2 regions of the Paenarthrobacter sp. 4246 genome follow, and region 2 is predicted to be linked to the other one. Evidence: predicted binding sites of a transcription regulator. Region 2 holds the regulator's gene; the other holds the start of a gene.
What was found. The regulator HrcA, encoded in region 2, represses chaperone genes, less so after heat shock. The targets are predictions, from matches to a motif close to TTNGCACTCGNNNNNNNCGAGTGCNAA.
Positions count from the first base shown of each region.

Region 1: ABIE35_RS03880 (Hsp20/alpha crystallin family protein) is a predicted target of HrcA. The motif match lies at 1,668-1,694, and genes of this name have one in related genera.

Region 1 covers NZ_JBEPOP010000002.1:247,884-251,288, reverse strand. Annotated here, with positions in the region: gene ABIE35_RS03890 (DUF4352 domain-containing protein) at 247-885, opposite strand; gene ABIE35_RS03885 (MerR family transcriptional regulator) at 1,199-1,636, opposite strand; gene ABIE35_RS03880 (Hsp20/alpha crystallin family protein) at 1,778-2,200, shown strand; gene ABIE35_RS03875 (J domain-containing protein) at 2,427-2,831, shown strand; gene ABIE35_RS03870 (hypothetical protein) at 2,828-3,205, shown strand.
Region 2 covers NZ_JBEPOP010000003.1:193,020-196,424, reverse strand. Annotated here, with positions in the region: gene dnaJ (molecular chaperone DnaJ) at 1-711, opposite strand, end outside; gene hrcA (heat-inducible transcriptional repressor HrcA) at 762-1,769, opposite strand; gene ABIE35_RS06260 (DUF3097 domain-containing protein) at 1,918-2,769, shown strand; gene ABIE35_RS06255 (DUF4870 domain-containing protein) at 2,891-3,304, shown strand; gene hemW (radical SAM family heme chaperone HemW) at 3,335-3,405, opposite strand, start outside.

The DNA of each region.
Region 1 (3,405 bases), on a different contig from region 2:
GCGGCCACGTCAGGTATCGTTCACTCTTTTAGAGGAGCGACTTAGCCTTTGCCGGAATAGCGAGGCAATTAAGCAGAATCTTGGCCCCTGATGCGCTCTGGCTTTTGCTTTGACCTGTGCCGATTGCGACCGATAGCGAATGCCGCGGCCTGCGGGACGACTTTTCGGCGTGCCGCTCCTTCACGTCTCGGCGGGGTTGAGGAGGCCGGCCCCAGACAGGTGCGACCGGCCCCCTAGATTCCTTTGTTAGCTGATCGGGTACTCGAAGAATGGGCCGGCGTATGCGCCGCCCGTGTAGACCAGCGTTCCCGTTCCCGGCGGAAGGTCGAGAACAACGCTGCCTGATACCTTCTCTGCGGGCCCCATACCCCCGCTCGGGAATTCCAGCGCGTCGTCGATGCACGAGTACGTCGCTGAAGTGCCCAGATTACCGTTGAACGTTGTGCCGCTGGCCGCGATGAACTTGAAGTCGTGGCTAGAGATCATGTGCTTTGGAAAGGAATCCTCGGCAAGTTCCGGAGTGGTCTCCACGGTCAGGGCCACTGAAATAATCCGGCCGTTCTCGGCCGGACGGGAGTAGGGCTCTGTGCAAACAGTGTCCAGGATGCTGTCCACGGTGAACTTGGTAGTCACCTTCTTGGTGTTCTGGTTGCTGAACGTTCCTACGTCGCCGAGCTTTGCAATGAAGTTACCCCGCGCCGACTTTGCATTTCCAGTCGGCGAAGGCGTCGACTTGGGAGTGGCCACGGGCTCTGCCGTCGGGGCGGTGACTGGAGCGTCTGAGGACTTCGCCGACTCCGCTGCCGTGTTCTTGGCCGTGCTCCCACACGCGCTGAGGGCGAGCGCCGTCGCAAGGACCGCAGTGCCAATGAGTGCCTTATTCATATGTTCCCCTTTTTAAGCGAGCAGACAGCGACTTGCTGCCCTCTCTGAGTGATGCGATTGGAGTTTCCTCCGTACCCTGCCCTGGTCGTGAACCAGCGCCGTCTGGGGCGGCGGGGTGACCGTGAAGCGGCCTGGGCCTTGCCGACTTCAACGCCCTTTTGTTGTAGATCACACCATATCCGTGACCTCTGACAGTCATGGAAAGAGGCGCGGTAAGCCGCGCTATGTTACATGGTCGGCTCTGAGGTTGGGCGTTCGCGCCTTTCGCTGGTCTGCAGCCACTGCCTGACGACTCCAGTGGTGTCTCGTTCAGTCAGAATTGGCCGCTCGGAGAAGACCGCGCCCGCTTCAAATCCTTGCGCAGCCCCCGGTTATCAGCCCGGAGTTCCCGGTTGTCATCAGCAAGCCCCCGGTTGTCCTCCGTCAGCCCGCGGTTCTCGGCCTCCAACTCGAGCACCAGCTTCACTCCGGCCAGGTTCAGCCCCTCATCCAGGAGTGCGCCGATCCTCCGTAGAGTCGCAAGGTCGTCCTCGCTGTAACGCCGGGTGCCGCCGTCGGTCCTTTCCGGGGTGACCAGCCCTTTGCGCTCGTACTGCCTGATGTTCTGCTGCCCCGTGCCAACCAGTTCCGCCGCCACTGAGATCGCGTAGACGCCGCGAGCGTCCCGGCCACCGGCAGAGGTGCCGTCCGCCCCGGAAGCAGCCGGGCCGCCGTCGTGCGTCTCCGCAGCAGCGCCGTCCGAACCCGCCATCAAGAACCTCCGAAAATCTTCCGAAAACCTACTTGCACTACTTTCTCACCAGTGCTATAAAAAATCTATACCAGCCACCACAGATCAGGGAAGGCTGGGACAACAACAAATCAGCATCACGACCAGAGGAGTGAGAACAAAATGCTGATGCGCACTGACCCGTTCCGCGAATTCGACAGGCTCGCCCAACAGGTTTTTGGCACAACAGCACGCCCTGCCGGCATGCCCATGGATGCTTGGCAGGAGGGCGAGGAGTTTGTCGTTGCCTTTGATTTGCCAGGTGTGAGCCCCGACTCCGTCGACCTCGACGTCGAGCGCAACGTCCTCACGGTCAAGGCAGAACGGAAGTCGCCGGCTGGCGAGAACTCAGAGATGATCGCCGCCGAACGCCCGCAAGGTGTCTTCAGCCGGCAACTGATCCTGGGCGACACCTTGGACACCGAAGGCGTCAAGGCCAGCTACGACGCGGGCGTGCTGACACTCCGCATCCCCGTCGCCGAGAAGGCCAAGCCGCGGCGCATCGAGATCACGTCCACCGAACAACGGCAAGAGATCAACGCCTAATCCTGTGCCCTTCCGGAAGGCTTCCCCGGGGGTGGCCAACCGGCAGGGCGCCGACCGGGAACAACGGAGGCGGCCGCATCGGAATAGTTGGGCGCAGGCTTCGTGCCACGTCACAGCGTTTTTTAGCGCACATGAAAGCGGTCCCCGCCCGTCGTCTCCCGATTGATGGCCCCCGGTTCACGCCGGGGGCCATCCCCAAGTCCGCTGCAGGAAACCGGAACCAACCGTGAGCGATCAACCTGACCACTACGCCACTTTGCACGTGTCGCCGGACGCGACGACCCGTGAGATCGCCCGCGCCTACCGCACGCTGCTCCGGACCCATCACCCGGATACACGCCAAAAGGTCGACGACGGCGACACCACCTCCGCGGACGACCTCCAGGAACTGCACGCCATCATGCAGGCGTACGTCGTTTTGTCGGACCCAGGAAAGCGGGCGGCTTACGATCAGGCGCGGCGGAGGGGTGTGCCCGCACGAAAGCCCGGAACGCCGGTAAAGGTGCGAGTCCATCGACACGAACCAGCGGCCAGCAAGGAACCAGGGCGGCCCCAGTCGCCCCTGACTTTCGGGCCGCCCGGCTGGGAGCCTTCTTCCCGAACCCTCAAATCACCAAGGAGCCATTCATGAGTGCCTGGCGTCCGTATGACGGCCACATCATTCCCGCGTTCTACGAACGGTTCGAGAAACGCTGGGGGAGGGGAACGGCGCCATTCCTGGACCCCGAAGTCCACGAGCAGCCCTTGCCCCGTGCCCAGTGGATCAACCCGGACACCGGCGCTGCGGTTGCTGTGGTGCCTATCTGGACCGACGACCCCGAGCATCGCTCATTTGGCGTGTTCTACCTCCCGCCGGCTGGGGACATCTGGATGCTCCGCCCCGGCCCCACAGCGTTCATGGAACCAAGCGCAGGTGCCAGCGGGGAGCAAGTGACGCTGCGGAACGATGCCTTCAAGAAAGCCGTCAACCACGCCAAGGAGTTCATCTACGGGCCCCAGCTCTAGCGGGCTGGCGCGAGGGGTTAGATCTCGGCAGAAAGAGAGGCATCAAAGTGCCGAGATGTCGCCCCTCGGCGAGGGCTGGGCGGGCAAACTTAACAAGTGCCGACCCAATAGGCACAGCCAGGCCCTGCGGTAGACCGGGGCAAAAGACTCATTTACCACCAGGGACTTCGGATGCCGCCGAAGCGCACGACTCGGCTGCT
Region 2 (3,405 bases):
TGGGCCTGCTTCGCCCTGACCGGACAACTGGATGCGCGTACCGGTGGCAACACCGGCAGGAACCTTGATGGTCAGGGAACGGCGGCTGCGGATGCGGCCTTGGCCGTTGCACTCATTGCAGGGGTCCTTGATGACCGTGCCGAAGCCCTCACAGGAACCGCAAGGGGCAGCGGTCATGACTTGGCCAAGAATGGACCGTACAGCGCGCTGGACCTGGCCGCTGCCGCCACAGATGTCACAACGTTCCGGGTGGGTGCCCGGGCGGCAGCAGCTGCCGTCACAGGTGGGGCAGGTCACGGCGGTATCCACTTCGAGCTTCTTGTTGACACCGAAAACGGCGTCCTTCAGGTCAATGCGGACACTGATGAGCGCGTCCTGGCCGCGTCGGACACGGGAGGCCGGGCCGCCATGACCACCCCCACCACCAAAGAAGGTGTCGAAGATGTCCTGGAACGCAAAGCCCTGGCCGGAATATCCACCGCCAAACCCGTTGTCCGTTCCATTCTCGTTGCCGGTGGCATCGTAGACGCGGCGCTTCTGGGGATCGGACAGCACCTCATAAGCATGGGTCACGGCTTTAAACTGCTCCGCGACGTCCTCCCCTGGGTTTACGTCCGGGTGGAGTTTCCGCGCCAACTTGCGGTACGCCTTTTTGATCTCTTCCCCGGTGGCTTCCGGCGAGACTCCCAAAACGTCATAGTGGCTGCTCAAAGTCGGTATCTCTTCCTTGTTGTACTGCGGATGTTTCTTCGGGCCGGCGTTCAGCCGCCGAGAATGCGTGAAAGGTAACGGGCCACGGCCCGGACGGCGGCCATGGTAGTTGGATAATCCATGCGGGTTGGCCCCAGGATCCCTACCTTGGCGCCGGAGCCGTAGCCGGTGGCTACGACGGAAGCTTCGGCCAATCCGTCATAGGGATTTTCCCGGCCGATGCTCACGGTGACGCCTCGGGGGTCGTCCCCCATGTCTGACAACAACCGGAGCATGACAACTTGTTCCTCAAGGGCTTCCAGCACCGGACCGATGCTCAAGGGGAAGTCCACGTTGGATCTGGCGAGGTTGGCAGTACCCGCCATCAGGATGCGTTCTTCGCGGCTGTTGTCGCTCAAGGCCTGCAGTCCGTTGGCCAAGGTTTGGGCCAGTCCCCGAAGCTCCGGCGGACACAGGGCAATCACCGACGGAAGCACCTGCGGCAACAGGGCCAGTTGCGTCCCTGCGATGCTGCTCAGGAACCGGGACCTCAATTGCATCAAAGCGTCGTCGCCCACGTTCGAACCAGCGTCGATGACCTTCTGGCCGACGCTGCCGGTATCGGCAATCAGCACCACCAACACCTGTTGAGGCGCCAACAGGACGAACTCAACATGCCGTACCAGGGCGCGGTTGGAGTGCGGATACTGCACGACGGCGACCTGGTTGGTCAGTTGCGACAGGAGCCTTACGGTGCGCTCCAGAATGTCGTCTACCTCATCAGGGCCTTCAAGCAACGAATGGATGGCCCGCCGCTCGGCGGCCGAAAGGGGCTTGACCTGGGAGATGCGGTCGACGAACAGGCGGTAGCCCTTGTCGGTGGGAATGCGGCCGGCACTGGTGTGGGGCGCTGCAATGAGGCCTTCCTCTTCCAGAACGGCCATGTCGTTACGGATGGTGGCGCTTGAAACACCGAGATGGTGCCGTTCAACAAGGGCCTTCGAACCGACAGGCTCGCGTGAATGCACGTAATCTTCAACGATGGCACGCAGCACTTCCAACTTGCGTGGCTCACTCATTGCTCCACCTCCTGACGACTGCCGTGGTCTCCGGGACCGGGTCCGCTTAGCACTCAACATGCCCAAGTGCTAACCAGTCTAGTATGAGCCAACCCGTTGCTAGCATTGAACTTTCCTTTCCCAACCCAGCACAAAAGGTAGGAACTCCTTGGCTTTCGACACGTGGGGTCCGCAGGATCTGTCAGCTCCTGCCAAACGGCAACTACCGGAGGTTGCCGTCCAACGGGGGATGATCCTCGAAGATGTCCAATCTGGCTGGGTGGGCGAAGTCACCCGGGTTGAGAAAACCGGTGGCATGCACATCGTGTCCCTGGAGGACAGGCGGGGGAAGACGAAGTCGTTTCAACTCGGATTTGGCTTCCTGCTCGAGGGGCAGCCCATCCGCTTGATGCCCCCGGCTCCCCGACAATCGACGCCGGCCGTTCAGGCCGGGCGCACAGCGTCGGGTTCGGTGAAGGTTGAAGGACAACGCGCCCAGGTGGCCAAAGCCAGCCGCATTTGGGTGGAAGGAAAACACGACGCCGAACTCGTCGAAAAGGTCTGGGGCGACGATCTCCGCGTCGAGGGCATTGTGGTGGAGCCCCTGCATGGAGTCGATGACCTCAAGTCGGCAATCTCCGCCTTCAACCCCGGTCCCGGCCGGCGCCTCGGCATCCTGGTGGACCACCTCGTGGCCGGCTCCAAAGAGTCGCGCATCGCAGCTGAAGCCATGACTGTGCCTGGCGCCGCGGGAAACGTCCTGATTGTCGGCCACCCCTACATCGATGTCTGGCAGGCCATCAGGCCCAAAGTTCTGGGAATTGAGGCTTGGCCGTCCGTACCCCGCGGCACCGACTGGAAGACCGGGATCCTCACCGCCTTCGGGTGGCCTCACGAGACCGCTGAGGATATAGGACTGGGCTGGCAGCGTCTTCTTGGAGCGGTTCGCAGCTACGCAGACCTCGAGGCCTCGCTGCTGGGCCGCGTGGAGGAAGTCATCGATTTCCTCACAGTTCCCTGACCTTTGGCCCCAAAGCAGCAGCAACTGACGTGTCATCGTGGCGCTTGTCCCGGGAAGCCTGCCGGGGCCGGTATTCTGGGACAGCAACACCGCACCATCTTTACAGCAAAGGGAACACACCGTGGCAGAGAACGCTCCTGAAGAACCGGGCAGCGCCGCAGGCCAGCCCCAGTACCATGGCGCGCCTGCAAATGCGCTGCCACTGACCGCCAGCGAGGACAGGCAGTGGGCTACCTTGGCACACTTTGGCGGCATTCTCGGATGCCTGCCATCTCTCCTGATCTACTTGATCTTCCGTGACCGCGGACCGTTCACGGCACAGGAATCCAAGGAAGCGTTGAACTTCACGCTGCCTCCCACCATCGCTGCCGTTCTGGCCAACATCCTGGTGCTGTTGCCAGTAGTAGGCAACATCTTTGCCGTGATCGCCACTGGCATCTGGGTAGCCCTGACCTGCTTCTCCGTCTCGGCCGGAATCCGTGTCAACCACGGCCAGCCGCACCGCTACAAGCTCAACCTGCGCTGGATCAAGTAACCCTCCCCCAGCCATCAACCGGGCTGGGAATTAGTCGGGAAGAATTTTCCGGACTACGGCGTCAGCCAGCAGCCGGCCCTTCAGCGTAAGGGTCAACCGGC